DNA from 3 places in the Streptomyces sp. NPDC094448 genome. Region 3 is predicted to be linked to each of the others. Evidence: riboswitches for the same ligand, from Rfam matches in the RefSeq annotation. Region 3 holds a riboswitch; each other region holds the start of a gene.
What was found. A riboswitch is a leader RNA that binds a small molecule or an ion and turns the genes downstream of it on or off. The one in region 3 is predicted to bind cobalamin.
Positions count from the first base shown of each region.

Region 1: another riboswitch for cobalamin. It lies ahead of ACIQ9E_RS25480 (prenyltransferase/squalene oxidase repeat-containing protein); the one in region 3 lies ahead of ACIQ9E_RS04945 (ribonucleoside-diphosphate reductase subunit alpha).
Region 2: another riboswitch for cobalamin. It lies ahead of metE (5-methyltetrahydropteroyltriglutamate--homocysteine S-methyltransferase); the one in region 3 lies ahead of ACIQ9E_RS04945 (ribonucleoside-diphosphate reductase subunit alpha).

Region 1 is NZ_JBIWGU010000014.1:69,816-79,581, forward strand. Features, by position in the region: gene ACIQ9E_RS25455 (LysR family transcriptional regulator) at 1-827, opposite strand, end outside; gene ACIQ9E_RS25460 (hypothetical protein) at 1,336-1,653, opposite strand; gene ACIQ9E_RS25465 (TolB family protein) at 1,705-2,937, opposite strand; gene ACIQ9E_RS25470 (tetratricopeptide repeat protein) at 3,019-5,292, opposite strand; gene ACIQ9E_RS25475 (hypothetical protein) at 5,444-6,874, opposite strand; cobalamin riboswitch at 7,009-7,083, opposite strand; cobalamin riboswitch at 7,193-7,322, shown strand; gene ACIQ9E_RS25480 (prenyltransferase/squalene oxidase repeat-containing protein) at 7,449-9,766, shown strand, end outside.
Region 2 is NZ_JBIWGU010000015.1:30,508-40,273, forward strand. Features, by position in the region: gene ACIQ9E_RS26090 (TetR/AcrR family transcriptional regulator) at 1-634, opposite strand, end outside; gene ACIQ9E_RS26095 (SRPBCC family protein) at 774-1,409, shown strand; gene ACIQ9E_RS26100 (class I SAM-dependent methyltransferase) at 1,618-2,454, shown strand; gene ACIQ9E_RS26105 (hypothetical protein) at 2,502-2,681, opposite strand; gene ACIQ9E_RS26110 (hyaluronoglucosaminidase) at 2,707-3,444, opposite strand; gene ACIQ9E_RS26115 (trypsin-like serine protease) at 4,156-5,307, opposite strand; gene metE (5-methyltetrahydropteroyltriglutamate--homocysteine S-methyltransferase) at 6,001-8,319, opposite strand; cobalamin riboswitch at 8,487-8,712, opposite strand; gene ACIQ9E_RS26125 (cobalamin-binding protein) at 8,749-9,714, opposite strand.
Region 3 is NZ_JBIWGU010000002.1:335,309-345,074, reverse strand. Features, by position in the region: gene def (peptide deformylase) at 1-162, shown strand, start outside; gene ACIQ9E_RS04950 (ribonucleotide-diphosphate reductase subunit beta) at 320-1,348, opposite strand; gene ACIQ9E_RS04945 (ribonucleoside-diphosphate reductase subunit alpha) at 1,348-3,753, opposite strand; cobalamin riboswitch at 3,892-4,054, opposite strand; gene ACIQ9E_RS04940 (GntR family transcriptional regulator) at 4,327-5,091, opposite strand; gene ACIQ9E_RS04935 (extracellular solute-binding protein) at 5,482-6,756, shown strand; gene ACIQ9E_RS04930 (carbohydrate ABC transporter permease) at 6,843-7,823, shown strand; gene ACIQ9E_RS04925 (carbohydrate ABC transporter permease) at 7,820-8,650, shown strand; gene ACIQ9E_RS04920 (glycoside hydrolase family 3 protein) at 8,666-9,766, shown strand, end outside.

The DNA.
Region 1 (9,766 bases), on a different contig from region 3:
ACGGCCGGATGGCCACCGGGCGCGGTCCGCAGCGCGGCGTGGACCGGCCGGACCGGGCCGGGGTTGCGCACCCGGCGCACGACGACCCCGGGATGCCGGGTGCCGAGACCCAGCTGCGGGACGAGCGCGATGCCGAGGCCCGCGGCGACCAGGCTCTGCACGGCGGCCTGGTCCTCGCCGGTCACCACGATCTCAGGTCCGGGGGCCGGGGCGGCGTGGTGCAGCCCGTCCGGTCCGGGTCCGGCGGAGCTGATCCACGGTTCGCGGGCGAGTTCGTCGAGGCCAACCGTGCGGCGGGTGGCGAGGTGGTGTCCGGCGGGCAGGACGGCCCGGTAGGCGTCGTCCATCAGATGCTCCAGCCGCACCCCGTCCGGTACGGCGTCGGGCGGGCCCGGCGGGCGGGTGACGACGGCGAGGTCGACCAGTCCGCGGGCGACGTCGGCAAGGGCGGAGCCGTCGTCGGCGGGCCCGAGGTCGATCCGTACCTCGGGATGCGCGGCCCGCAGCCGCGCCACGGCGGGCGCGACGAGCCCGGCGCCGGAGCCGGGCGCGTACCGCACGACGAGCAGTCCGGTGCGCCCGGCGCGGAGATCGGCGAGCGCGGTCTCGGCCTCGGCGAGCTGCCGCCCGATGAGTACGGCGTGCTCCGCGAGCAACCGTCCGGCGGCGGTGGGCCGCACCCCTCGTCCGACCCGCTCCAGCAGTGCCGTCCCGGTCTGCCGCTCCAGCGCCGCCACCTGCTGGCTGACGGCGGACGGCGTGTACCCCAGCCGGGCGGCAGCCGCGGTGACCGAACCTCCTGCGACCACAGCGCAGAGCACCCACATACGCCTCACGTCGAGCACACGGCAGAGCTTAGGCCCCCGAAGCCGTGGGTGCACGAATCGGGGTCCGTGGCGGAGGAGGGGTCGGTCGGGGGCGTACGACCGTACGGGGAGGGGGAGTTCGGCCCTGATCGACCGCCTCCGGGGCGGGAGGTCCGCCCCGGACGCGGGAGCCCCGCGGGGCGGGGAGCACCAGGAGGCCACCTCGTCCGGTGTCAGGAGCCGGGGACCATCCCCGCGTCCGCGGGGAGCGCACCGGCGGGTCCATCCGGCGGCGAGGAAGTCCCGGGTCCGGGCGAGTGCCTGCTCGACTCGGGCGGTGGTCATCCATCCGGTCGCCCTGGCCGGGGGCAGGGTGATCCCGGCCGTGCCGTTCGCCCGGCGCGCCGCGGGTGAGCCCCTGAACGGGTCCTCCGGCGTGGGCCGCAGGACCGGGCCCCGGGGCGGTGCCGCCGTGGGGCGTGCCGACTCGGCGGCGACCGGCTCGGCCGTCGTCCGCGGCCCCCGTCTGTCACATCCGGGACGCCAGGATCAGGATCAGCAGGGCGGGCGGTGCCAGCATCGTGGCCAGGTGGGCGAGGAGGGCCCGGATCGTGCCCAGCGCGGCGAAGAGGAGCAGACCGCCCGCGAGCCAGCAGCCGAAGATCCGGGCCGCCGACCCCTGGACGGCGGATTCCTGCTCGCGGGTGCGCACCTCGAAGCCCGGCAGTACGCCGACCGCCATCGCCAGCAGCATCGTGAGCAGTACGACGTTCCCGATCGCGACAGCGGCGGCGGTCCGCCGGTCCGCCCGGCGGATGCGCCGCCGGAGCCTCAGTACAGCGTTCATGGGCACGGCAGCCTAAGGCATGGGCAGAACCTTCGGATGATCACGGGGGGTTCAGGGTGCGGGTGAAAGGGTCCGCAGGAAGACGTCCCCTGTGGCGTTGGTGTCGCCGGAGACGAGATTGCCGGCACGTGAGACGAAGGCAACCATGCCACCGTCGTTGGTGATCGACACCCGGCCCGGGAAGGAGTGGTCGGAACCCGGGCCGCCGTCCATCGCGGCGCTAGCGTTCCGCACCTCACCGGTTTCCAGGTTCCTGATGTGGAGCTGCCGCGGTCCGGCCGAACCGGGGAGGCCCGCGGTGTAGAGAGCGAACCGGCCGTCGGCGCTCAGCGAGCCGTCGCCGGCAGCGGCCCCGGGTCCGGTGGCCGGGATCGGCCGGGTGGTACCCGTTGCCAGATCGCGGATGAAACTCCGTGAGTACTGGTCGTCCGCCGTCACCGGACTCGCGTCGAAGAGGTTGAAGAGCACCAGGTTGCCGTCCGCACTCAACGACAGCCCGCCCAGCCGCCGCTCGGGCGTCGGCCCGTTCTCCGAGACGTCCACCGTCTGCCGCTGTCCGGTGCTCCGGTCGAGGAGGTGGACATTGCCCTGGGAGGTGCCCTCGGGCAGGTATCGGAAGGAGGTGTACGCGATGCGCTGCCCGTCGTCGCTGATGACGGGGGCGCCCGCGTAGTAGGTGGCGGCCGAGGTGTTGGGGTGACTCACCCACTGCGTCGTACCGGCCTGAAGGTCCCGTACGTACACCCTTGCGGCCTCCGCTGCCGTCGACCCCTGCGGGCGGTACGTTACGAACACGACATAGCGTCCGGAGCCGCTGATCCGGGGGAACAGCGGGCTGCCACCGGTGAATTCACCGAGACCGACGTCCACCCGCTGTGTGTGGCCCGTGGACAGATTGCGCACATGCAGTCCACCGTGTGCCGTGATCACCATCAGGTTCTCCGATGCACTGAAGTCGTGTACATCGGCCGGGTGGCCCTGGGAGGTCACCAGCTCCACTGTCCCCGTCTGCCGGTCACGCAGGTACGTCCCGTGCCAGCCCACAGGTGCGACCGGACCGGGCAGCAGGTTCCGCGCCCGCGACATGAAGGCGACATAGCGGCCGTTCCTGCTGATCACCGAGACGAACGACGGCCCGTCGCCCTGCGTCCCGTCCGCGGCCGCACTGATCCGCTCCGTCGCCCCACCGCTCACGGGGGTGGCAGTCGCCGTCCCCATCGGCAACAGCGCCGCCAGCAGACAGGCCCCCGCCGCAGCCGTCACCGCGCGTAAGATCCGTCTCATTCGTCCTCCAGGACACTCACGGCCCCAGCCCCCTGGCGAGGCCTTTCCACGATGCAACCGCACCCCGTCCGGGACGGGCAATCACCCCGGTTGTGTACAACCCTGGACGGGGTTCGCGCGTCCGGGCGCCCGGGGCGGGGGTTGCTCATGCCCCCGCCGCTCCCGGAGGGCCGCCACCCTTCGGTACAGCTCCACCGCCTCCTCGTGGCGCCCGAGCTGTTCCAGGCAGTGGGCCTGGTCGTTGCGGCTCGCCAGGGCGTCCGGGTGGTCCGGGCCGAGGACGCGGTCGCGGGTGTCGGCCACCGAGGTGTAGACGGTCAGGGCCTCGGGCCAGCGGGCCAGCCAGCCCAGGGCGACGGCGACCTCGCGCCGGCTGACCAGGGTGTCGGGGTGGTCGGGGCCCAGGGTCGTGGCGCGGCGGGTGCTGATGTCGCGGGCCTGTTCCAGGGCTTCCGGCCAGCGGCCCGTACGGCCGAGGTTGACGCCGAGGCCGTGGCGGGCGCGCAGGGTTTCGGGGTCGTCGGGGCCCGACAGCCGGGTGCGGTCGGCGATCAGGGCGGTGTAGAGGTCGACGGCTTCGGCGGCCCGGCCGAGGCGGCCGAGGCCGATGCCGACCTCGTAGCGCGCGGCCAGGGTGTCGGGGTGGTCGGCGCCGAGGGCGCGGGTACGGGCGGCGGCGACCTCGCGGTACGCGGTCAGGGCCTCGGTCCAGCGGCTGAGCCGGCCGAGGGCGTAGGCCACCTCGTAGCGGGTGACCAGGGTGTCGGGATGGTCGGCGCCCAGGATCCGGGCGCGGGCCTCGGCGACGTCGCAGACCATCCGGAAGGAGTCTTCGAGGCGGCCGAGCCTGCTCAGGTTGAACGCGAGGTTGTGGCGGCAGCGCAGGGTGTCGGGATGGTCGGGGCCCATGAGGTGTTCCCGGGCGGTGAGCACCTCCGTATAGCGTTCGTGTGCCTCCAGATGGCGGCCGAGCAGTCCGAGGACGTACGCGGTCTCCTGGCGGGCGGTCAGAGTGTCGGGATGGTCGGCGCCGAGGGCGCGTTCGCGGCCGTCGGCGACGCGGCGGAAGGCGTCGAGCGCATCCTCGGCGCGGCCGGTGCGGCTGAGGGTCAGGGCGACCTCGTAGCGGCTGGCGAGGGTGTCGGGATGGTCGGCGCCGAGGGCGTGTTCGCGTTCGGCGGCGACCGCGCGGTGGACCTCGCCGGCCTCCTCCCAGCGCCCGAGCCGGCCGAGGCTGAGCCCGGCGCTGTGGCGGCCGGCGAGGACGGCCAGGGCTTCCGGTGACGGGGTGGGGCGCTCGCGCCGTACCGGCTGCCCGGCGGGCGCGGGGCGGACGGCGGCGGTTCCGGTGGTCCATTCCCCGGTCAGTCCGGCGGTGTGGTCGGGCAGGACGGGCCGGAGCGCGGTGGCCGTCGCGCGGTGGCCGCCGGTCATCCGCCGGCCCCAGACGGGCAGGGGCACCGGGCCGGCAGGCCCGGCGGTGCTCCGGGCGGGTGCGGTGGGCAGGCCCTGGGGGCCCGTTATCCGCAGGCGCAGATCGCGGGCGTCGGCGGGGCGGCCTTCGGGGGTCTTGGCGAGCAGGTCGAGCACGGTCCGCTGGACGTGTTCGGGGATTTCGGGCCGGTGGACGCGGAGCGGCTGCGGGACGGTGTCGCGGTGGCCGATGAGGACGGCCCAGGCGTCGTCGTCGTCGAACGGCGGGACTCCGGTGGCGATCTCGTAGAGGACGCAGCCCAGGGAGTAGAGGTCGCTGCGGTGGTCGACGTGTCCGCCGCCGATCTGTTCGGGCGACATGTAGTGGGGGGTGCCCATGGCGATGCCGGTGCCGGTGAGCCGGGACGAGGTGCCGATGTTCTCGCCGAGTCGCGCTATGCCGAAATCGCAGATCTTCACCGTGCCGTCGGTGAGGCGGACGATGTTGGCGGGTTTCAGGTCGCGGTGGACGATGCCGCGTTCATGGGTGTACGCGAGGGCGTCCGCGACCTGGACGGCGATCTCGACGACATCGTCGACGGGCAGCGGTTCATGGGCGTTCTCCTCCAGCAGCTGGCTGAGGTTGCGTCCGTCGAGCAGCTCCATGACCAGGAACAGCACGCCTTCGTACTCGCCGAAGTCATGGACGACGGTCACTCCGCGGTGCTGGAGCGCGGCGGCGACGCGGGCCTCGCGGCGGAAGCGTTCGCGCAGGACGGTGGAGAAGGAGGCGTCGTGGTGGGGGCCTGCGGGCTTGAGGCATTTGACCGCGACGCTGCGTCCCAGGGACTCGTCGACGGCGCGCCACACCTCGCCCATGCCGCCGCGCCCGATCACCTCCTCCAGCCGGTACCGGTCCTGAATCAGCCTGGACTCCGCCATTGCCTTCCGTCGCCCCCGTCGGTCTTTCCGCTCCCCGGAGGTCCAGTATGGCGGGGCGGCCCGGCGGTGTGTACGGGCCGGTGGGCGGAGCGGGCGGGGCGGCAGAGGTACGGGCCGGGGCCGGCCGGCCCCGGCCCGTACCCGCTCCGGATCAGGAGCCGTAGCGCAGGGCGATGGTGTCGCCGATGCCGATGACCCGGTCGCGGGCGGCCGCGGTGAAGGCGGATCCGTCGACGCTCGCCTTCCAGGTGCTGCTTCCGCTGTTGGCCGTGCCGTTGACGGCGGTGACGGTGCCGGTGCCGGAGGACGGGGTCACCGAGGTGACGCAGCCCGCCGGGGTCGCGGCGCCGGCCGCCGCGTCCAGGACGGCCCCGAGGGTGGTCGTGCTGCCGGTGGGCGTGAAGGCGACCGAGCAGACCTTGAGCGCACCCGTACCGTCGTCGACGGTGAGGGCGAGTTCGGTGGCGGTCCCGGAGGTGAAGGCGCTCTGGGCGACCCAGCGGGGGGCGCCGCCGGTGGGGATCGGCGGGGCGGCGGTGAAGCCGCCGCCCGCGACGGCCCGCAGGGCGTCGGTGGAGGAGTAGGCGGAGGGGCTGCCGTCTGCGGGCTTGTAGCGGAAGCCGCCGCCGGGGTTGAACTGCTGGGCGATGAGGAAGTCGACGGGGGTCTTCCCGGCGGGGGTGAGGAAGTCGCCGGTCTGGGGGTTGATACCGCAGGCGTTGAGGCCGGAGACGGCCCAGCCGTTGGAGCTGGAGTTGATGCCGTACATGGCGGTGAACGCGCCGGATGCGTTGACCAGCTTGTTCTTCAGGAAGGTACGGGCCTGGACGATATCGGGGTCGGTGGCGGGCACGCCCGCGGCGCAGAGCGCGGCCATCGAGGCGCCGGTCATGTCGACGTCGCCGGGTGCGGCCAGCCGGACGGGGTCGCCTTCGGCCTTCTGGTAGTCCCAGCCGCCGTCGGTGTGCTGGTTGGCGCGGATGCGGGTGACGATCGTGTCGAGGAGGGCCTGCGGTACGCGCTGTCCGCCGGTCTGGGTTCTGGCGCCGGCGAGCGCCAGGCCGGCGAAGACGGTGCCGTTGTAGTTGGCGCTGTTGCCGAAGTATCCGGCCTCGGCGGTCTGCCAGTAGCCGTAGACGTCGGCGATGAGGTTGCGGGAGGCGGAGACCCGGGCCGGGTCGATTCCGGCGGCGTAGGCGTTGAGGGTGCCGCGTTCGTAGTCGGTGACGACCGGGGTCGCGGACGGCCAGGCGGCGGTGGCGAGGAGGTTGCGGTAGACGGTCCGGGCGTTCTTGGTGGTGTCGCCGCCCGGGGCGACGTCCACGACGGCCGTACCGGCGGCGGCGAAGGCGCTGAACGCCCATTCGCTGGAGAGTCCGGAGCCCGCGTAGGAGCCGTCGGCGGCCTGGAGGGTCTTCAGATAGGCGACGCCGTTGGTCTTGGAGGTGGCTATCTGGGCGGGGGTGGAGGTCGCCGTGGCGGGCAGTGTCGCGGCGGCGAGGGCGGCGGCCGCGGCGGTGGTGGCGACCAGGGCGCGCAGTGCGGCGCGGGGCATCGGTGCGGTGGTTGCGCTACGGGGCATGTGGCCTGCTCCTGTGATGGGGGACGCCGGCCGGGCGCACCGTCCGCCGGGCCCGGGGCTCACCGGGGCCGTGGGGGCCGCTGGGCCGCCGTCCGAACGCGAGGTAACGGCTTCCTGAGTGGTGCGAGCCGCATGGGCATTCGGACTCGGCACGGTTTCCGCCGTCCCACACCGTTGCGCGTCAGTTCCGGATTCACACCGGATTCCCCCATGTGACAGCCCTGGACGGTACCTGAGGCGCAACTGCCGCGCCACCGTGCCGGTTTCACCGGAGGCCCCGCGGGGCGGTGGGATTCAGGTCACCTTGACGCCCCCTTCGGCCACATGTTCCAATCCGGCTGATACATGCTCATGTCCAGGGGAAGCCGGTGGAAATCCGGCGCTGACCCGCAACCGTGAGTCCGCCGGGCGGCGGACGAGCCGGACTGCCTGGGACGGGCGCTCGATGCAGCGAGAAACGCCGTCGCGGACTACGGCGTGGTCGACCGGCCTCCGGCGGAGTGACGCACTCCGGCCCGTGCGGGGCCGCCCCCGCCACGTGCCGTGCCCGCGCGGACGAAAACGGGGGGCCGGGGTGGGGACGAACCAAGGGACAGACGGGCGCGGCGGCCGGTGGCGGAGCCCGCGCTCCTGGGCGGCCGGGGCGGTGGCGCTGCTGGTGCTCTGCTCGGGCGGGCTGTACGCCGCCGCTCCGCCCGCGGCCGCCGACGCGCCGGAGAAGTGCACTCCGTCGAAGGGCGCGATCGTTGCGGTCGACTTCGGCGCGTTCGAGGGGCCCGTGGTCCGCGGCTGCGACCCGACTCCGACGACGGGGTACGAACTGCTGAAGACCGGCGGGTTCAGCACCGCGGGCACCGAGCACGACGGTCCCGCGTTCATCTGCCGGATCGGTCATGCCGCGGCCCCGGACGGCAAGCAGTTTCCGACGCCGGACCGGGAGAAGTGCAAGGACACCCCGGGCGCCGACGCCTACTGGTCTTACTGGGTGGCGGCGAAGGGCACCAAGGACTGGCGCTACAGCAGTCTGGGGGCAATGTCCCGGCAGCTGAGGCCGGGCGATGTGGACGCCTGGGTGTTCGGTGCCACGGAGATCGGGGGCGGCGGTGCGAAGCCGTCGTTCAGCCCGGACCAGATCCGGGCGGGCAACGGCCCGGCGGAGGTCCGCACCCGGGCGGCGGGCGGCTGGGTGCAGCAGCGGCTGACCGGCGGCGAGCGGGTGGAGACCTCCCCGGGCGAGCCCAGTGACCTGCTGACCGTCAAGGCGGCCTATGCCCTGGCCGCTACGGTGGGCAAGAGCGCGGTCCTGGACCGGGTCTCGGCGTATCTCCGCGGCCGTACCACCGCCTATGCCTATCCGCAGGGCACCGACCAGCCGCCGAACGCGGAGGCCGCGGCCCGGCTCGCACTCCTGGCGAAGATCGTCGAGAAGGATCCGCGGGACTTCGGCGGCCATGATCTGATCGGCGGTCTGCTGGCGGCGGTCTGCCCCGAGCCGGCGCCCGGAGCCCCACAGGAGGGCTGCTCGGCCGCGGGCGACTTCCGCGGGGCCGGGACCACCGAGGCACAGGCGATGGCGGTGCTGGCCCTGGTCCGTGCGGGGGTGGAGCCCCCGGAGTCCGCGGTCGCCCGGCTGACCCGGCTGGACTGCCCCGGCGGAGGTCACGGCAGCATGCTGAACCCGCCCGGCCAGTACTGCGACGGCGAACCGGCCGCGACCGCGTGGATCGCCCTGGCGCTGCACGCGGCGGGCGGCTTCGACGGGGCCCTGGCCGAGACCCTGGAAGAACTCAAGGGACAGCAGCGGGCGGACGGTTCCCTCCCCGGCTACACCGACAGCACCAATGCCGCCGATGTCACCACCACGGCCCTCGCCGCGCAGGTGCTGCGGGCGACGGGCGACAAGGCCCGCGCGGACAAGGCCGTCGCCTGGCTGGCCGGCCGGCAGTTCCCGCTCGGTGGTTTCAGCTCCGACGAACTCGCCCTGGAACCGCATCTCTACCCCACCGAACCGGCCGCGCTGGCGGGCACCGGCACCGATCTGCTGAACCTGGTCGCCAAGGTGATCCCGGCGGATCCGGAGAATCCGGCCGAGCCGGGCGGGCCGGACCCCGGCGGCCCCGGCCCCGGTCCCGGCAAGGGCCCCGACCTGAAGAAGGGCGTGGCCTATCTCACCGCCCCGAAGCAGCTGGTCCGCGGCCGCTACTACCCCGTACCAGCCACCGGGCGCGCCGATTTCGGACTGACCATCGACGGTGCCTTCGCGCTCGCCGCCACCGGGCACGACAACGCCAAGCTCCGCGGGATCGTGGACTTCCTCGACCAGGGCGGCAAGGACGGTGAGGGCCGCAGCCTGCACAGCTGGACCCTGACGGGCACCCAGCACGCCTCGGGCGGTTCGATCGGCAAGGCCGCGCTCCTCGCGCAGACGGTCGGCCGTGATCCGCGGGCGTTCGGCGGCCGTGATCTGATCGCCGCGCTGGCGGAGGAGACCTGCGCCGCAGCGGGTCAGGGCTGCGACGCGAAGGGCAACTACCGCAACGCGAGGTCCGTGTTCGGCCAGTCGCTGGGCATCATCGCGCAGGTGCGGGCGGATGAGCGGGAAGCGGCCGCCGTCCCGGTGGAGTATCTGCTCTCCCTCCAGTGGCCGTCCGGCGCCTTCCCGAGCGTGATCCCGGTGAAGAACTCTTCGGACCAGGAAGTGGACTCCACGGCGATGGCCGCCATGGCGCTCCACCTGGTGGGCGGCGAGAAGGCCGACGCGGCCGTGGCGCGCGCCCTGAAGTGGATCGCGGGCAGGCAGCTCGCCGACGGCGGCTTTCCGGGCGCGTCCGGGAATTCGGTCAACTCGGCGGCGCTGGCGATTCAGGGGCTCGCGCTCGACGAGCCGGAGTA
Region 2 (9,766 bases), on a different contig from region 3:
GCACGTCCACCTCGGCCGCGAAGAGCAGGGCGGGGTCGAAGTCCATTCCGGCGAAGTGGCCCGCGAGTTCCAGGGAGAGCAGGCCGTGCACCCGGGTCCAGAAGGCCAGGGCCAGATGGAGGACCGCGGGCGGGGCGGGGTGTGCCCCGGCCCAGCCCCGGTGGTCCGCGAGATGGCCGTCGAACGGTGTCGGCGGCCCGGCCGGGGCGAGTGCCGCGCAGGCGTCGAGGAGGACGTCCATGATCTCGGACGAGATGCCCGTGATGTCCTCGGGCGCGTGGTAGCCGGGGACGGGGGTGCCGTAGACGAGCAGGTAGCGCTGGGGGTGTGCGAGGGCCCAGTCGCGCAGTACGTGCGCCAGCCCGGCGAGGTCGGCACCGGCCCCGGCGGCCGTGCGGACGGTATCGGCGAGGCTCCGGTACGCGTCCCGGACCAGCTCGGTGATGAGATCGTCGCGGCCGGCGAAGTAGCGGTAGAGCGCGGGCCCGCTCATGCCCATCTGCTTGGCGATCGCGTTGAGGGAGAGCGCGGACGCCCCCGCCGTGGCGATCTGTTCCCAGGCGCGCTCTTTGATCTCCGAGCGCACTTGGGCCCGGTACCGCTCCCGGGGCGTCCCCGGATCCGCGTCCCCCATCGACGGCCACCTCTCCCGATTTTCCGTTACGGCTCCAAGATTTCGTTAGAGGTTATCACTCAACTGGTTGACCGCCCGCTTCGCGAACCGTTATAACTTCTTACAGTCATGAGATCATGTAACTGACAAGGGGAACGACATGTCCGTCTTCCTGGGCACCGGCATCCGTGCCGCCCTGTGCACCACCTCCCTCCTCCTCGGTGTCCTCGGCACCGCGGCCGCGCCCGCCGCGGCCGGTCCCGACCGCCCCGGCGCGCCCCTCACCTGCCGCGGCAAGGGCGTCGACCCCGGTGCGAGCGTTCGCCACCGGACCGAGACCGTGATCGACGCCCCGCCGGCCACCATCTGGAAGCTCCAGACCGATATCGCCCGCTGGCCGTCCTGGAAGGGCTCCGCCACCAGCGCCGAACGTCTGGACCACGGCCCCTTCCGGAAGGATTCGGCCTTCCGCTGGACCCTCCCCGTACCTCCCAATCCGGTCACTCCCGCCACCGAGATGGAGATCACCTCGACCGTCGGCCAGCTCAAGCCCGGCTCCTGCATCCGGTGGGCCGGCCCCGCGACCGCCGAAGGGCTCCGCATCGACGGCATCCATGTGTGGACCTTCACCAAGGTGCCGGGCGGTGTCCGGGTCGCCACCGAGGAGACCCACACCGGCCCCCAGGTCGAAGCGGTCCCCGATATCGCGACCGGGATCCTCCGGCAGGGCCTCGAAGCATGGCTGCGCGATCTGAAGACCGCCGCTGAGACGGGATCCGGCGTCGGCCGGTACTGAACCGCGGCACGCCGGGGCCGCGCCTCCCGGCCCTCCGCCGAAGGGCCCGCGCCCTCCGGCCCTCCGCCGAAAGGCCCGCGCCCCCCGGTCATCCGCCGAAAGGCCCCGCCCCTCCGATCGCCGGTTCCGGCCGGGGTGTACTCCGCCCCGGGTACCGACCGCGGATCCGGGCATGATGAGGGGGGTGCGGGCGTCGAGGGAGGCAAGGGTGACGGACGGTGTTCCGGGGGCGGATGCCCCGATGCGCTCCGTGGTGCGCGAGACGTACGGTCCGGCCGATCTGGGCGCGGAGCCGATTTTCGGCGGCGGCTTCATCAACTTCGGCTACTGGCGGGCGATCGACTCGGCCCGGCCGCCGGGGGAGCCGGAGCGGATCCGCAGCCAGCAGGATCTGTACCGGCACGTTCTGGACGCCGCGGCCCTGCGGGCGCCGGACCGGCTCCTGGAAGTGGGCTGCGGACTCGGCCGGGGCTGCGCGCTGGCCCTGGAGGAGTACGGACCCGCAGCGGTGACCGGTCTGGACATCCATCCGCAGCAGTTGCAGCGCGCCCGCGACCTCCACCCGGACCTGCTCCGCCGGATGCCGGACCGGCTGAGGTTCGTCCGGGGAGCGGCCGAGCGGATCCCGTCGGAGGACGATGCGTACGACGTGGTCGTCAGCGTCGAGGCGGCCCAGCACTTCCCGGACCTCACCGCCTTCGCCGGGGAGACGGCGCGGGTCCTGCGGCCCGGCGGCCGTACGGCCGTGGCCGGCTTCTTCACCGTGGACGACGAGCCCACCCGGCCGGGGGAACTGGCCGAGCTGCTGGAGACCTTCGCGAACGGGCTGGACCTCGCCCGCCCGGTGGCGGCCCTCGCGGACGCGTTCTCGGCGGCCGGGCTCACGGAGGTGCGCGTCGAGCCGATCGGGGCATACGTCTGGCCGGAGTGGGACCGGTGGCTCAGCCGGTGGTGGGACGAGGGAACCTGGCCGCGGAACTTCCTGCGCGCCTACGAGCGCGGGATCCTCGACTACTACACGGTCACGGCCGTCCGGGCCCGCTGAACCGGAGCGCCGGTGGGGGCGCTCCGGCAGTGGACCGGGCGGCGGGGTCAGGGCGCGGTGTCGGCGGCCGCCTCCGTCTGCTCCGCACTGTTCGGCCCGGCCTCCGCCGACCGTATCCGGAGCATTTCGTTCTCCGCCTCCAGATGCGCGATGCGCTTGCGGGCGAAATACAGTTCCATGACGGCGTCATGGAATTCCGCGACCAGTTCCTCGGGTGTCAGTTGCACGGTCGTCGTCCGTCCCTGTCGCTGATCAGGCCGGGGCGATACGGGTGACGGTGCCGTTCGCGCCGCGCCACAGCAACTCGCCGGCCTGGGCGTAGAGCGCGCCGCCGCCCTTGGAGTCGACGGCCGTCGGCACGGTCGCGGCGTCGACGACCCGTACCGCCCCCTCGACCATCAGCGCGGAGTTGGCCCCCGGCCGCTGGACGATATGGAGCTGGGACCAGGGGGCGGAGCCCACCGCGAGACCGATGCCGACGCGTCCGCTGCCCTTGACGACGAAATCGTCGCGGCCGTTGTTGCGCAGACAGATCAGATTGCCCGTCGTGGCCCCGTCCGTGGCGGTCAGAAAGATGCCCTGGGTGGCTGTTCCGGCCGTCTTGAGGTCGATGGACACCGCGGCGGCGTCCGCATCGGACCCGTCCGCGTGGCCGATGTGCGAGATCTTCAGTGTGCCGCGGGTCTTCTCCCGGCCGGTGAGGTAGACGGCGGAGTTATCCGGATTGTCCGACACGATGTTCAGGGCGACCCCGCTGCCCGAGGTCCCGGCCTGGTAGACGGTCGCGGCGTGTTCGGTCGTGGACGTCGTCTTCAGGAAGGCGGAGTTGGCCGTCGAGTTCGTGCTGAAGCGTTCGGCCACCACGGGTCCGTCGAACGTCGTCGTCGGCCCCTGGGTCGCCGCGGCCGCCGCGGGCGTCGCCGTGCCCGCCGCCACGGTCACCGCACCCGCGGTGAATCCGCCCAGGAAGAGCCTCCGGTTCACAGCCATGCGTCCTCTTTCCCCTAGGCAAATGCACATGCCAACGGCATGTGTGAGCAGGACTCCGGCGGACCGGCAATGGTTGTACGCGATCGTGGTTCCGGCCGGGTGATGACCGCGTGATGACGGCGTGATGACCGCGGTGACGGTGCCCCCGTGCCGGGCCGTACCCTGCCCTCTCTCGACCGCTGGGACCAGCTGCTGAACCGCTCCAGGAAGGACGCGCCATGACCGGCCTGCGCCACAAACTGACCCGGACCGCCTCCGACGCGGCGATCGACACCGCCTGCCGGGCCCTACGGCTGCTCACCATGCGAGTCCGGTTCCCCGACCTCGTCGCCCGCCGAACGCGAATGGCTCTCCTCACCGGGGGTTCCCGGCCGAGTTGCAGATGTTCGAGTGCGAGGACCGCGACCGGCGACGCTCGGAACGACGCATGAGGGCGGCCAGCTGCCCTCGCCGGAAGCGGCTCTCCGATTCTGACTGCAGCGCCGACCCCAGCGTCGTCCCGGCTGTCGCCAACAACCTCGCCACCTGCGACTGGGTCAAGAAGTTCCGTGGGCCTGGAGCGCTCGCCCCGGGCCGAGCCGGACCGGGCGCGAGCGGCGGCCCTCCGGGCCGTGGACCGGCCACTGACGGTCGGCCGGTCGTCGTACGGTCCGGAGGATGTTCCCCGTGCTGGTGGCCACGGGTCCGTCCGTGACCGCCCGCCGACGGCTCCTACATGCGGGACCCCTGCTCGTCCCACATCAGCTTCATGGCGCTGCCAAAGTGCGGACTGTCGTTCTTGTTGCTGGTGCCGTTGCGGATGACGCTGGTGACGCCGTTGATGAACCCCTTGCCGGTCAAGGGGTCGTACTTGCGCAACCAGGGTCCCCCGCTGCCCCCTTCGTTGAAGCCGGACCCCTCCATCATGATCAGGGTCAAGTCGCGGTCGGACGTCTTGGTGCGACCGGCGTAGTGGTTCTGGGTGTAGCCCCCGCCGTGATTCACCGGGTAGCCCACCATGGTGACGTCCTCGGTGTCGCCGTAGTTGTAGGACAGGCCGTTGCCGCCGACCGCGTTGACCACCTGCTGCCCCTGAGCATTGGGGTTCACGGTGACCAGCGCGAAATCGTAGGGCAAGCCCCCGCCGTCCAGCCAATAGTCGAACGCGCGGATGTACTTGGCGACGAACTTGCCGTAGGGGGCCTCCTGGCCACCGGTGTTGTAGGCGGGCATGAACATCCAATTCTTCATCCACACCCGTTTGCCGGGGTCGCTGCCGCCCGCGCCGCTGCCCCCGATGGCGACGCAGTGGCCCGCGGTTGCCACCATCATCTTCGACGGACTGTTGATGGAGGCCGCCGAACATCCGTAGGTCTTCCCGTCGCGCGGGTTGGTGTACCAGACCCTGCCCACGGTACGGGCCAGCGGCAGGTTGGCCGGGAACGCCTTCCTGACCTCCTTCGCCGCCTCCTTCGGCAGGTCCCTCGCCCACTCCTCGGCCGTCACCAGGCCGGTGGCGGACGCGGGCGGTACGGAGCCGGGTGTGGAGGGCGCGGGGCCGGGTGTGGAGGGCGCGGGGCCTGCCGGGGACGCCGCACCGGACGTCGGCAGCCACTGGGCGTAGTCGGCGGCGCCGGCCAGCGGCGGGTCCTTCATGTGGTACTCCTCCACCGCCCGGGCCTCGGCCGGGGTGTCCACGCCGGTGGCGTGCTCCGACGTGCCCGTCCCCGTCGCGCCCGCCTCCTTCGGCTCCGGAGCCGGGGCCTGCGCGGAGGCGGGGCCGGCCGTCAGGCCGCCCATCGCCAGGGACGCCGCCGCCAGGACCCCCAGCAGCAGCTTGCCCTTGGTGCGCGAAACCCTCGGTGGTTTCGTGTGCGCTGTCATGCGTCCCCCTTCGAGAACGGGGGAACGGTTCGTCACCCCCGCTCCTTGAGCGTCGCCAGGCGTTCCGGCGTGGCGGAAGGGCACCCGTAAAGATCAGGCCGCTATGCGCCGGGGCGGTGGCAGGGGAGTGCGGCCGCGGGGAGCCGTCGATGATCAGCGAAGTTCCCTCGGCGGGCGGACCAACCGGATGTCTCAAACTGCGGCAGGAGATGGCGCGATAAGGCCGTACGTACGGTACGTAGGGCCACCCCGCACTCGCGGGGAGCGCCCGGCCTCTTCCTGGCCGATGGTTCCATGCCGCCGCCGGCTGAGTCCGGCAAGAACTCGAAAGGCCGGCATTCCGCCGCATCCGCCGTCCGGTCGGCTGCCCGAACTCGTCTCAACTTCGGTGAGGCTACTGCCGGGCCGGGCCGTCCCCGTTCGCCGGCCCCACCGGACCCTGCCGGGGCCGGCACTCGGGTCACCGGCCGGCTGGTTCGGATCCGCTTGCCCTGTGCGCCCAGCTGCCTGCGGAGTGCGTGCAGGGCCTCGAACTCCCGCATCGTCACCACCACCATGCGCCTGCCGTTGACGACAACGTGCTGCGGCTCGCGCTTCATCGGTAGGGACCCCCCTGGGCATCGTGGACGACCGCATCCCGACCCCGTCGGGGACGGAGGGCATGCGCCCTGCCGCCCCCGACGGGGATCCCCGTCAGGACGTGGGAAGTTCGCCGCGCACCGTACGGGCGGCGGCGACCAGGTTCTCCAGGGAGGCCCGGGTCTCCGCCCAGCCCCGGGTCTTCAGACCGCAGTCGGGGTTGACCCAGAGCCGCTCGGCCGGAATGGCCTTGAGACCAGTACGGAGGAGGCGGGCGGCCTCCTCGGCAGACGGCACGCGGGGGGAGTGGATGTCCCAGACACCGGGTCCGGCCTCGCGGGGGTAGCCGTGGGCGGCGAGTTCATGGGCGACCTGCATGTGGGAGCGGGCGGCCTCCAGGCTGATGACGTCGGCGTCGAGGTCGTCGATGGCCTGGACGATGTCGCCGAACTCGGCGTAGCACATGTGGGTGTGGATCTGGGTGTCCGGCCGGACACCGCTGGTGGTGAGGCGGAAGGACTCCGTCGCCCAGGCGAGGTATGCGGCGTGGTTGGCGGTGCGCAGCGGGAGGGTTTCGCGCAGGGCCGGTTCGTCGACCTGGATGACGGAGGTCCCGGCGGCCTCCAGATCGTTCACCTCGTCGCGCAGGGCGAGGGCGACCTGGCGTGCGGTGTCGCCGAGGGGCTGGTCGTCGCGGACGAACGACCAGGCAAGCATGGTGACCGGGCCGGTGAGCATGCCCTTGACCGGCTTGTCGGTGAGGGACTGCGCGTGAGAAGTCCAGCGGACCGTCATCGGCTCGGGTCGGGAGATGTCGCCCGCGAGGACCGGCGGCCGGACGTAGCGGGTGCCATAGGACTGGACCCAGCCGTGCTGGGTGGCGAGGTAGCCGGTGAGCTGCTCGGCGAAGTACTGCACCATGTCGTTGCGCTCGGGCTCGCCGTGCACCAGGACATCGACCCCGGTCTTCTCCTGGAAGGAGATCACCTCGGCGATCTCGGCCCGGATGCGCTCCTCGTACCCGGCGGTGTCGATCCGGCCGGCCCGCAGATCGGCCCGCGCCACCCGCAGTTCGTCGGTCTGCGGGAAGGAGCCGATGGTGGTCGTCGGCAGGTAGGGCAGCCCGAGGCGCTCGCGCTGTGCCACGGTCCGTTCGCCGTACGGCTGGGAGCGGCGGGCATCCGCGTCCGTGATCGCCCCGGTGCGGGCGCGGACCGCGGGGTCCCGGGTGATCGGGGACACGGTACGGGAGGCGAGGGCGGCCCGGTTGGCGGCGAGTTCGCCGGTGATGGCGTCGGTGCCCTGGGCGAGGCCCTTGGCGAGGGTGGCGATCTCGGTGGTCTTCTGCCGGGCAAAGGCCAGCCAGCGGAGGATCTGCGGGTCGATGTCCCGTTCGAGGGAAGCGTCGAGGGGGACGTGCAGCAGAGAGCAGGAAGCGGCGACATCGACCCGGTCGGCGAGGCCGAGAAGGGTGCCGAGGGTGGCCAGCGACTTGCCCAGGTCGTTGATCCAGATGTTGCGGCCGTTGACGACTCCGGCGATCAGGCGCTTGCCGGGCAGTCCGCCGACGGCGGCCAGCTTCTCCAGGTTGGCGGCAGCCGACTCGGTGAAGTCCAGTGCCAGGCCGTCCACGGGCGCCTTGGCGAGGACGGGCAGGGCCTCGCCGAGGTGGTCGAAGTAGGAGGCGACCAGCAGCTTCGGACGGTCGGTCAGGGCGCCGAGATCACGGTAGGCCCGGGCAGCGGCGTTCAGCTCGGCCGGAGTGCGGTCCTGCACCAGAGCGGGTTCGTCCAGCTGGACCCACTCGGCCCCGGCGGCCCGTAGATCGGCGAGGACCGACGCGTACACCGGAAGGAGCCGGTCGAGGAGGGTCAGCGGGTCGAAGTCCGCGGCCACCCCGGGGGCGGGCTTGGAGAGGAGGAGATAGGTGACGGGACCGACCAGGACCGGGCGGGGCGTGTGCCCGAGGGCGAGCGCCTCGGTCAGCTCGCCGACCTGCTTGGCCGGGTTGGCGGTGAAGACGGTGTCCGGGCCCAGCTCGGGGACGAGGTAGTGGTAGTTCGTGTCGAACCACTTGGTCATCTCCAGCGGGGCGACGTCCTGCGTGCCGCGCGCCATGGCGAAGTAGCCGTCCAGCGCGTCAGCGGCGACAGCGGCCCGGTGCCGGGCGGGGATCGCGCCGACGAGGACGGTGGTGTCGAGGACGTGGTCGTAATAAGAGAAGTCACCGGTCGGGACCTCGTCGATACCGGCGTCGGCCAGCTCCTGCCAGTTCCGGCGGCGCAGGTCGGAGGCGGCGGCGGTCAGGGCATCGGCCGTGATACGGCCCTTCCAGTAGCCCTCGATGGCCTTCTTGAGTTCCCGGTGCCGGCCCTGGCGGGGGTAGCCGTACACGGTGGACCGTGCTGCCGCGGCTGCGGACTTCGATGTCACGGAGATCTCCTTCGCGAGATGAATCCCTGAGATCCCGGAGGCGGGGACGAGAGCGCGAAGGGGCGACGGACCGGACGGACAAGGGCCTCGCGCGGCATGCGCGGCCTTCCGCTCGGTATGTTCGCCGACCCGCCCTCGAGGTCACCGGGATATCCGCACACGGAATGGTCCGTGCACGGGCAACGGGCAGGTCTTCGGACTCGTGGGCCCACCCACCGGAATCTTCCGGCGGACACCTACTGGCCGTCGCTTCCCAGACCCGTCCCGGGTCCAGTGCATATGACGGCGGTCGTTCCCACTTACCGCTGCGGGGCAGTCCCGGATTCCCACCGGGTTCCCTCTTACGACGCACCTGCCTGGCGGACAGGGCGAACCAGTCGCGTCGGCCAGCTTACGGTGCCGCTGATCCTCACGACAGAGGCGCGTCCATTATGTGGATGATGATCTGAGACGAGTGGTCCGCTGTCCGATGGGCCGGACGTCGGCCAGTCGGCGGGCCTCCGCCGCGGAGACGGGCTCGCCGGGCGCTGATCCGTGCAGGACATGCGCCAGGACCTCCACTCCGCGAACCACACGAGGGCCGGGGCGGTTGAAGTACGCCGGTCCGTCGAGAACCCAGACCTCGTCTCCGCGTACGGCGGGCAGCTCCGCCCAGCCCGGCAGCGCCGTCAGCAGTTCCCGCCCCCGCTCCGTGCGCTCCGGGCTGAAGCCGCACGGCAGAAGAAGGAGAACCTCGGGCCGGGCGGCGACCACGTCCTGCCACGTCATCGGCTTGGTGTGCTCGCCGGGCGCCGCCAGGAGGGGCAGTCCGCCCGCGTGGGTGATCTGCTCGGGGACCCAGTGGCCGGCCGGCCAGAGCGGGTCCAGCCACTCGATGGCCACGACCCGCGGGCGGCGACGGCCCGCCGTCGCCTCGCGTACCGCCGCCAGCCGGGCGGAAAGCTCCGTATGACGCAGCCGTGCCGCGCTCTCGACTCCGAGGAGTTCCCCCACCCGGACCAGGCATTCCAGGACATCGTCCAGGGTCCGGGGTTCGAGGCTGAGGACGCGGGCCTCGCCCTCCATCAGGCGGACCGCCCGCGAGACCGAGGTGTAGGAGACGGCGCATACATCGCAGAGGTCCTGGGTGAGGATCACATCGGGGGCGAGCCCGGCGAGCGCGTCGGTGTCCAGGCTGTAGAGCGACGAGCCGGAGTGCCGGGATCCGCCCACCGCATCCGAGATCTCCCGGCTGGTCAGCGCATCCGCGGAGAATTCCGCGGCGGTGACGACGGGTACGGGCGCCACGTCCTCGGGAGGCCAGTCGCACTCATGGGTACGCCCCACGAGATCACCCGCGAGGCCCAGTGCGGCGACGATGTCGGTCGCGGCCGGAAGGAGCGAGACGATACGCATGGCCAGACCTTACGTCCCCCGGGGGAGTGGCGGGGTGGACTTGCTAGGACGT
Region 3 (9,766 bases):
CGGGTCCAGGGCACCGGCTACTTCGCCCGCTGCCTCCAGCACGAGACGGACCACCTCTACGGCCGGCTGTACATCGACCGTCTGTCCAAGCGCGACCGCAAGGACGCGTTGCAGCAGATGGCGGAGGGCACCCCGCGGTACGAGACCGTCCCGAACGAGTGACGTTCCGCCCGTCCGCAGACCGTGAGGCCGCCCTTCAGGGCGGCCTCACGGCGTTCCCGGCTCTGCCGCGGCGCTGCGTACGGCCCCGTCACGACGGTGCGGCCGGGCCCGGGAGATCCGGACCCGGCCGCACCGGGGCGCCTCTGCCGAGGCGGGCTCAGAAGTCGTCGTCGAAGCCGACCGAGCCCTCCACCGCCACCTGGTAGGCCGAGGGGCGGCGCTCGAAGAAGTTGGTCAGCTCCTGCACGCCCTGCAGCTCCATGAAGGAGAAGGGGTTCTCCGATCCGTACACCGGGGCGAAGCCCAGCCGGACCAGCCGCTGGTCGGCGACGCACTGGAGGTACTCGCGCATCGACTCCGTGTTCATGCCCGGCAGACCGTCGCCGCACAGGTCGCGGCCGAACTGCAGCTCCGCCTCCACGGCCTCCTTCAGCATGTCGGTGACCTGCTGCCGGAGTGCGTCGTCGAACAGCTCGGGCTCCTCCTTGCGGACCGTGTCGACGACCTCGAACGCGAAGTTCATATGCATGGTCTCGTCCCGGAACACCCAGTTGGTGCCGGTTGCCAGACCGTGCAGCAGACCGCGCGAGCGGAACCAGTACACGTACGCGAAGGCGCCGTAGAAGAACAGCCCCTCGATACAGGCCGCGAAGCAGATCAGATTGAGCAGGAAACGGCGGCGGTCGGCCTGTGTCTCCAGCTGGTCCAGCTTCTCGACGTGGTCCATCCACCGGAAGCAGAACTGGGCCTTCTCCCGGATGGAGGGGATGTTCTCGACCGCGGCGAAGGCGGCCGTACGGTCCTCCGGGTCGGGAAGGTAGGTGTCCAGCAGCGTCAGATAGAACTGGACGTGCACCGCCTCCTCGAAGAGCTGACGGCTCAGGTAGAGCCGCGCCTCCGGGGAGTTGATGTGCTTGTAGAGGGTGAGCACCAGATTGTTGGCGACGATGGAGTCACCGGTGGCGAAGAACGCCACCAGCCGGCCGATCAGATGCTGCTCGCCCGGGGTGAGCTTCGCCAGGTCGGCGACGTCGGAGTGGAGGTCTACCTCCTCCACCGTCCAGGTGTTCTTGATGGCGTCGCGGTACCGCTCGTAGAAGTCGGGGTAGCGCATCGGCCGCAGAGTGAGTTCGAAGCCCGGGTCCAGCAGATTCTGTACACGGGCGGGCGTTTCCGGGGTGGGCATTACTGGCAGGCCTCGCAGGACTCGGGGTTCTCCAGGGAGCAGGCGACCGCCTCTTCGGGGGTGACCTGCGCCGGAACGGGGACGGAGCCGGCGGTCGAACCGGTCGCGGCCCGGGCGATCCGGGTCGCGGGCCGGGACCGCAGGTAGTAGGTGGTCTTCAGCCCCTGCTTCCAGGCGTACGCGTACATCGAGCTGAGCTTCCCGATGGTCGGCGTCTCCAGGAACAGGTTCAGCGACTGCGACTGGTCGAGATAGGGAGTCCGGGCCGCCGCCATATCGATCAGACCGCGCTGCGGGATCTCCCACGCCGTCCGGTACAGCTCGCGGACATCGGCCGGGACCCAGGAGAAGCCCTGGACCGAACCGCTGGCGTCGCGCAGCGCCTCCCGGGTCTGCGCGTCCCAGACGCCGAGCTTCTTCAACTCCGCCACCAGGTAGGAGTTCACCTGGAGGAACTCTCCGGAGAGCGTCTCGCGCTTGAACAGGTTGGAGACCTGGGGCTCGATGCACTCGTACACGCCGGCGATGGACGCGATGGTCGCGGTCGGCGCGATTGCGAGCAGCAGGGAGTTCCGCATCCCGGTCCGGGCGATCCGGGCGCGCAGGGCCTCCCAGCGGTCCGGCCAGGCCGGCTCGGTGCCGTAGTGGTCGGGGTGCAGGACCCCGCGGGCGGCCCGGGTCTTCTCCCAGGCGGGGAAGGTGCCGTGGCGCTCGGCCAGATCGGCGGACGCCTCGTACGCGGCGAGCATGATCCGCTCGGCGATCCGGGTCGACAGGGCGCGGGCCTCGGGGGAGTCGAAGGGCAGCCGGAGCTGGAAGAAGACGTCCTGGAGGCCCATGGCGCCCAGGCCGACCGGCCGCCAGCGGGTGTTGGAGCGCCCGGCCTGCTCGGTCGGGTAGAAGTTGATGTCCACGACCCGGTCGAGGAAGGTCACGGCGGTACGGACGGTGGCGTCCAGCCGCTCCCAGTCGATATCGCCGCCGACGACGAAGGCGCCCAGATTGACCGAGCCCAGATTGCAGACCGCGGTCTCGCCGTCGTCGGTGACTTCGAGGATCTCGGTGCAGAGGTTCGACGAGTGGACCGTGTGGCCCTTCTCGGCGGTCTGGTTGGCGGTGCGGTTGGCGGCGTCCTTGAAGGTCATCCAGCCGTTGCCGGTCTGGGCGAGGGTCCGCATCATCCGGCCGTACAGATCACGCGCGGGCATGGTCTTGCGGGCCAGGCCCTTCGCCTCGGCGGCCCGGTAGGCGGCGTCGAACTCGTCGCCCCAGAGGTCGACCAGCTCGGGGGTGTCGGCGGGGGAGAAGAGCGACCACTCGGCGTCGTCCGCGACCCGGCGCATGAACTCGTCCGGGACCCAGTGCGCCAGATTGAGGTTGTGGGTGCGCCGGGCGTCCTCGCCGGTGTTGTCGCGCAGCTCCAGGAACTCCTCGATGTCCGCGTGCCAGGTCTCCAGGTAGACCGCGGCGGCGCCCTTGCGGCGGCCGCCCTGGTTCACCGCGGCGACCGAGGCGTCGAGGGTCTTCAGGAACGGGACGATGCCGTTGGAGTGCCCGTTGGTGCCGCGGATCAGGGAGCCGCGGGCCCGGATCCTGGAGTACGACAGCCCGATACCGCCGGCGTGCTTGGAGAGCCGGGCGACCTGGTGGTAGCGGTCGTAGATGGAGTCCAGCTCGTCGAGCGGGGAGTCCAGCAGATAGCAGGAGGACATCTGCGGGTGGCGGGTGCCGGAGTTGAAGAGCGTCGGCGACGAGGGCAGATAGTCCAGCCGGCTCATCAGCCCGTACAGCGCGACGACCTCGTCCAGGGCGCGTACCCCGTCGTCCTCCGCGAGCCCGCAGGCGACCCGGAGCATAAAGTGCTGCGGGGTCTCGATCACTTGGCGGGTGATGGGGTGGCGCAGCAGATAGCGGCTGTAGAGGGTGCGCAGCCCGAAGTAGCCGAAGCGGTCGTCGGCGGCCGGGTCGATCGTCGCGTCGAGCCGCTCCGCGTACCGCTCCACGAAGGCGGCGGTACGGTCCGCGATCAGGCCCTCGGCATGCCCCACCCGCACCGAGGCGGTGAAGGAGACGGAGCCCTGGCCCGCGGCCTCGGCGGCGATGGTCCGGGTCAGCAGCCGGGCGGCCAGCCGGGAGTAGGCGGGATCCTCGGAGATCAGGCCCGCGGCGGCGTCGGTGGCGAGCTGATGGAGTTCCGCCACGTCCGATCCGGGGTGCCGGCCGCGGAGCGCGGCGGCGGCCACCCTGCCGGGGTCGGTGTCCGGCAGATCGGCGGTGAGGTCGGTCAGGGTCCGCAGCAGGGCGGTCCCCGGCCCGTCCTCGGGCGTCGCGGCAGGGGTCCCGGGGGTCTGCCCGGGAAACTGCTGGGCGGTGCCTGAAGCCGGATCGGCTGGCGCGATGGTCACGTGGTGCTCTCCCTCGCTCGGCTCGCGGGCCGTCGGCGGGGGAGGGGTGGGCAGGCCGGGTGTACCCGGAAACGGGCAGCACGCACGGCGTCCACCGGCCCAACCGCGAGGCCCGGACGTCTCGGCACCCGGGTCGGACGATCCGGGTGCGCTGTCGGCAGACGGCCGGACTTGCCCTGGCATGACAAAGCACGCAGAAGCACACCGTTGCGGGACAGTTCCGGATTCGCACCGGATTCCTCTGCGGTGACAGCGAGATGAGCATACATGTGGGGGCACCGCCGAAGCGGTGCCCCCACATGTTGTGTCGCGCCTCTCATACTCCCGTACGGTTCGGGGCCGCCCGCGCCCGTGTCCGGGCGCCTGCGGGGACGGCCGGTCCCCTGCCCGGGACGGCCCGCCCGAGCCCCTCCAAGGGGCACGGTGCTCCTTCCCGGGCTGGGCGAGGTGAAGGTTCTAGGGGCAATGGGGGGACCCCCAGCGCCCCTGGGTACCCGGCCTTGCCCACCCCGGGAAGGGGACCGGCCCCGGAGCGGGAGGCTTCGGGGCCGGGCGGGTCGGAAAAGGAACTGCTCAGTCCTGGGGGCGGCGCAGACGGGCGACGAACTTGTAGCGGTCGCCGCGGTACACCGACCGCACCCACTCCACCGGCTCCCCCTGCGCGTCCAGCGAGTGCCGCGACAGCATCAGCATCGGCAGCCCGACGTCCGTACCGAGCAGCCCCGCCTCGCGCGGTGTCGCCAGGGACGTCTCGATGGTCTCCTCCGCCTCGGCGAGACGGACGTCGTAGACCTCGGCCAGTGCCGTATAGAGGGAGGTGTACTTGACCAGGCTGCGCCGGAGCGCCGGGAAGCGCTTGGCCGACAGATGGGTGGTCTCGATGGCCATCGGCTCACCGCTGGCCAGCCGGAGCCGTTCGATCCGCAGGACCCGGCCGCCGGTGGAGATGTCGAGCAGCCCCGCGAGGGTGTCGTCCGCGGTGACGTACCCGATGTCGAGGAGCTGGGAGGCGGGTTCCAGGCCCTGGGCCTTCATGTCCTCCGTGTACGAGGTCAGTTGAAGTGCCTGGGAGACCTTGGGCTTGGCGACGAACGTTCCCTTGCCCTGGATGCGTTCCAGCCGGCCTTCGACGACCAGCTCCTGGAGCGCCTGGCGCACGGTGGTGCGCGAGGTGTCGAATTCGGCCGCGAGCGTACGCTCCGGCGGTACCGGCGTGCCCGGGGGCAGGGTCTCCGTCATGTCCAGGAGGTGCCTCTTGAGGCGGTAGTACTTGGGTACGCGCGCGGTCCGGGTCGGTGTCCCGGTCTCGGTCTCCGTACCCACCCCGTCCGTCGTCATGGCCCGCCTTCCCGTTCCCGACTGCGCTGCTGCCGTCACCGGCTCCTCCGTCTGTAGCGGATCACATCGTGGCACGGGCCGGTCCCGGGGAGTGACCCTGTCCCTCCTGTTTTTCTGCCTTCAGGCTGGACACCACTGCTTCTTATACACCGAGGGGGCTAGGGTTGGTCTAGTCCAAGGGAAGGCCTCAAGCCTGCCCGGATCATGCCCTGATGTCGGTCCGATAACGGACTGGACAGGCATGTTTATCGAGCCTTGACAGCCCGAAAGGTCTAGGCCAAGCTCCGGGTACTGGTCTAAACCATTTAAGACCGGGTCCCAGCCCCAGGCAGTACTTTCGCGTATGGCTTCGTTTTGGGCGGGGTGGCAGGCATCCCTTAGGAGGGTGGCGTGAAGCGCAAGCTCATCGCGGCGATCGGTGTCGCGGGCATGTTGGTCAGTGTTGCCGCGTGTGGCTCGGACGACAAGAAGGACAGCGAGGGTTCCGGCAAGGACGGCTTCAAGGGTCAGACCCTGACGTTCTGGGCCATGGACGGCTCGACGCCGGACAAGTGGCTCGCTGATCTGACCGCCGAGTTCGAGGCCAAGACCGGCGCCAAGCTGAAGTACGAGAAGCAGGCGTGGAACGGTATTCAGCAGAAGCTGACGACCGCTCTCTCCGAGGACACCCCGCCGGACGTCTTCGAGATCGGCAACACCCAGACCCCCGCCTACGCCAAGACCGGCGGTCTGGCGGACCTGGGTGACCTGAAGAAGGAGATCGGCGCCGACTGGTCCGAGTCCCTCAACAAGGCCTCCGTCTTCGAGGGCAAGCAGTACGCCGCCCCCTGGTACTTCGCGAACCGCGTCGTCGTCTACAACAAGTCGGTCTTCGCCGAGGCCGGCATCACCGCGCCGCCGAAGACCCGCGCCGAGTTCTACGCCGCGCTCGACAAGATCAAGGCGAAGGGCAAGGAGCCGATCTACCTGCCCGGCCAGAACTGGTACCACTTCGTGGGCCTGGTGATCGGTCAGGGCGGCGAGCTGGTCAAGAAGGACGGCGACAAGTGGGTCTCCAACCTCGCTGACCCGAAGGTCCAGGCCGCGGCCGCGGAGTACAAGAAGCTCCAGGCCTACTCCAAGGCCCCCAAGGACAAGGACGAGGCCACCCCGCAGCAGGCCGACATCTTCGCCCAGGGCAAGACCGGTGCCTTCATCGGCATGGGCTGGGAGGGCGCCACCGCCATCAAGGCCAACCCGGCCATCGAGAAGGAGCTCGGCTACTTCACCATCCCCGGTGAGACCGCCGACAAGCCCGAGGGCGTCTTCCTCGGCGGCTCCAACCTCGCCGTCGCGCAGAACAGCAAGAAGCAGGCGCTCGCCAAGGAGTTCCTGAAGCTCGCGCTCTCCGACAAGTACGAGGGCGGCCTGGCCAAGGCCAGCGGCGTCATCCCGAACAAGGAGTCCCTGAACTCCAACCTGACGGGCAACCCGGTCGCCGAGGCCGCCGCCCCGTCCGCGAAGTTCGGCGGCACGACCCCGCTGATCGCCGAGTGGGCCGCCGTCGAGAACGCCCCCAACCCGATCAAGACCTACCTCACTGCCGTGGTGAGCGGTAAGTCTCCGGCGGACGCCGCCAAGCAGGTCGAGGGCGAGTTCAACAAGCGCCTGGCTCAGAAGCAGTAACTGTCACGGCGGCCGGGGCGGGGGCGAACGCCCCTGCTCCGGCCGCTGACTGCTGTCCCCAAAGCGCCTAGGAAGAGATGGCGAGCATGACCGTGCAGACCGAACGGGCGCCGTCCGGCCCCGCGGAGGCGCCCAAGCCTCCGGTCAAGGGCAAGGGCAGGCCCTCCGCACCGCGTAAGGCGGGCGATTTCGTTCCTTATCTGCTGCTGCTTCCCGCGGTGGCCGCCACCCTGGTCTTCCTGGGCTGGCCCCTGGTCAACAACGCGATTCTGTCGTTCCAGAACCTCAATATGAGACAGCTGATCCAGCGTCTCACCGAGTGGAACGGCATCGACAACTACCGGGATATCCTCACCGGTCCGGACTTCTGGCGGGTCACCGGCCGTTCGATCGTCTTCGCGGGCGTCAACGTCCTGCTGATCATGGTCCTGGGCACGCTCGTCGGTCTGCTTCTCGCCCGCATCGGCAAGAAGATGCGCGTCAGCCTCATGGTCGCGCTCGTTCTCGCCTGGGCCATGCCGGTCGTCGCCTCCAGCACCGTCTACCAGTGGCTCTTCGCCCAGCGGTTCGGTGTCATCAACTGGGTCCTCGTCCAGCTCGGCTTCGAGGGCATGGCCAGCCACAACTGGTTCGGCACCCAGTTCTCCACCTTCTTCGTGGTAACCCTGCTGATCGTCTGGCAGTCCATACCCTTCGTGGCCCTCAGCCTCTACGCGGCAACCACCACGATCCCGAAGGAACTGTACGAGGCCGCCGCACTGGACGGCGCCAACGCCTGGCGCAGCTTCACCTCGGTGACCATGCCGTTCCTGCGGCCGTTCCTCTACGCCACCACATTCCTGGAGATCATCTGGGTCTTCAAGGCGTTTGTCCAGGTCTACACGATCAACGCCGGCGGTCCGGACCGGCTCACCGAGATCCTCCCGGTGTACGCGTACATCGAGGGCATCGGCAACCAGCACTACGGCATGGGCTCCGCCATCGCGATGCTCACCATCGTCATCATGCTGCTGCTGACGGCCTACTACCTCCGGATCGTTCTCAAGCAAGAGGAGGACCAGCGATGAAGCGCTCCCTGTTCGGCCGCTTCTGGCCCAATGCCACCGCCGTATTCCTCGTGCTGGTCTTCATCTTCCCCGTCTACTGGATGTTCTCGACGGCGTTCAAGAAGACCACGGACATCGTCACGGACACCCCGGTCTGGTTCCCGACCAATCCGACGACGCAGCACTTCAAGACCGCGATCAACGCCGACAACTTCTGGAGCTTCGTCGGCAACTCGCTCACCGTCACCCTGCTCGCGGTGATCTTCTCGCTGATGATCGCCCTCGCGGCGTCCTTCGCCCTGGCCCGGATGCGCTTCAAGGGCCGGCGCGGCTTCATCATCGGCTTCATGGTCGCCCAGATGGCGCCCTGGGAAGTCATGGTCATCGCCATCTACTTCATCGTCCGCGACGCCGACATGCTCAACAGCCTGGTGCCGCTGACGCTCTTCTACATGGTGATGATCCTGCCCTTCACGCTCCTCACGCTCCGCGGCTTCGTCGCCGCCGTGCCGAAGGAGCTGGAAGAGGCCGCCATGGTGGACGGCTGCACCCGCCGCCAGGCCTTTGTCAAGGTGATCCTGCCGCTGCTCGCCCCCGGTCTGATGTCGACGTCGATGTTCGGCTTCATCACCGCCTGGAACGAGTTCCCGATGGTGCTGGTCCTCAACAAGCAGGTCGAGTACCAGACCCTGCCGGTGTGGCTCGCCAGCTTCCAGTCCGTCTTCGGCAACGACTGGGGCGCGACCATGGCGGCGTCGACCCTCTTCGCCATCCCGGTCCTGCTGCTCTTCCTCTACCTCCAGCGCAGAGCGGTCGGCGGGCTGAGCGACGGCGCTGTGAAGGGATAAGCAGGAATGACCTCCATGACCAACGACGTCCGGGCCACCGACCGGCTCAGCCGGGACGCCCTCGCCGTCCTCCAGCCCGGATTCGAGGGCACCACCGCCCCCGACTGGCTGCTCCGGCAGATCGCCGACGGGCTCGGCGCGGTCGGCCTCTTCGGGCGGAACATCACCACCCCCGAGCAGTTGACCGCGCTCACCGCGCAGCTCCGCGCCGTACGTGACGACCTCCTCGTCGCCATCGACGAAGAGAGCGGCGACGTCACCCGGCTGGAGGTCGTCGACGGCTCCTCCTTCCCCGGCAACTACGCGCTCGGCACCGTGGACGACACCGCGCTCACCCGCGACGTCGCCCATGAGCTGGGCCGGCGGCTCGCCGCCTGCGGGGTGGACTTCAACTGGGCGCCGTCCGCGGACGTCAACGCCAATCCGGACAACCCGGTCATCGGCGTGCGTTCCTTCGGCGACGACGCGGCCCTGACCGCGCGGCACACCGTCGCGTACCTCCAGGGCCTCCAGGACGCCGGTGTCGCGGCCTGCGTCAAGCACTTCCCCGGCCACGGGGACACCAACGTCGACTCGCACCATGCGATGCCCCGTATCGACGTCGGCCTGGAAACCCTCCACGCCCGGGACCTGCTGCCGTTCCGCGAGGCCATCGCGGCCGGCACCAAGGCCGTGATGAGCGCGCACATCCTGCTGCCCGCGCTCGACCCGGACCGTCCGGCGACCCTCAGCCCCCGGATCCTCACCGGGCTGCTCCGCGAGGAGCTCGGCTTCGACGGGCTGATCGTCACCGACGGTATGGAGATGCAGGCCATCGCGGCGACGTACGGAATCGAACGAGGTTCCGTCCTCGCGCTCGCCGCCGGTGCCGACGCGATCTGCGTCGGCGGCGGACTGGCGGACGAGGGGACCGTCCTGGCCCTGCGGGACGCGATCGTCACCGCGGTCCGGGAGGGCGACCTGCCCGAGGAGCGTCTGGCCGACGCGGCGGCGCGGGTCCGCGCCCTCGCCGACTGGACGCGCCGGGCACGGGGGGCCGCCGTGGCGCCGGGCGCGGAAACGCAGGAGGGGACCGCGCCCGGCGTCCGCGGCGGGGCTGCGAACGGTGTCGTACGC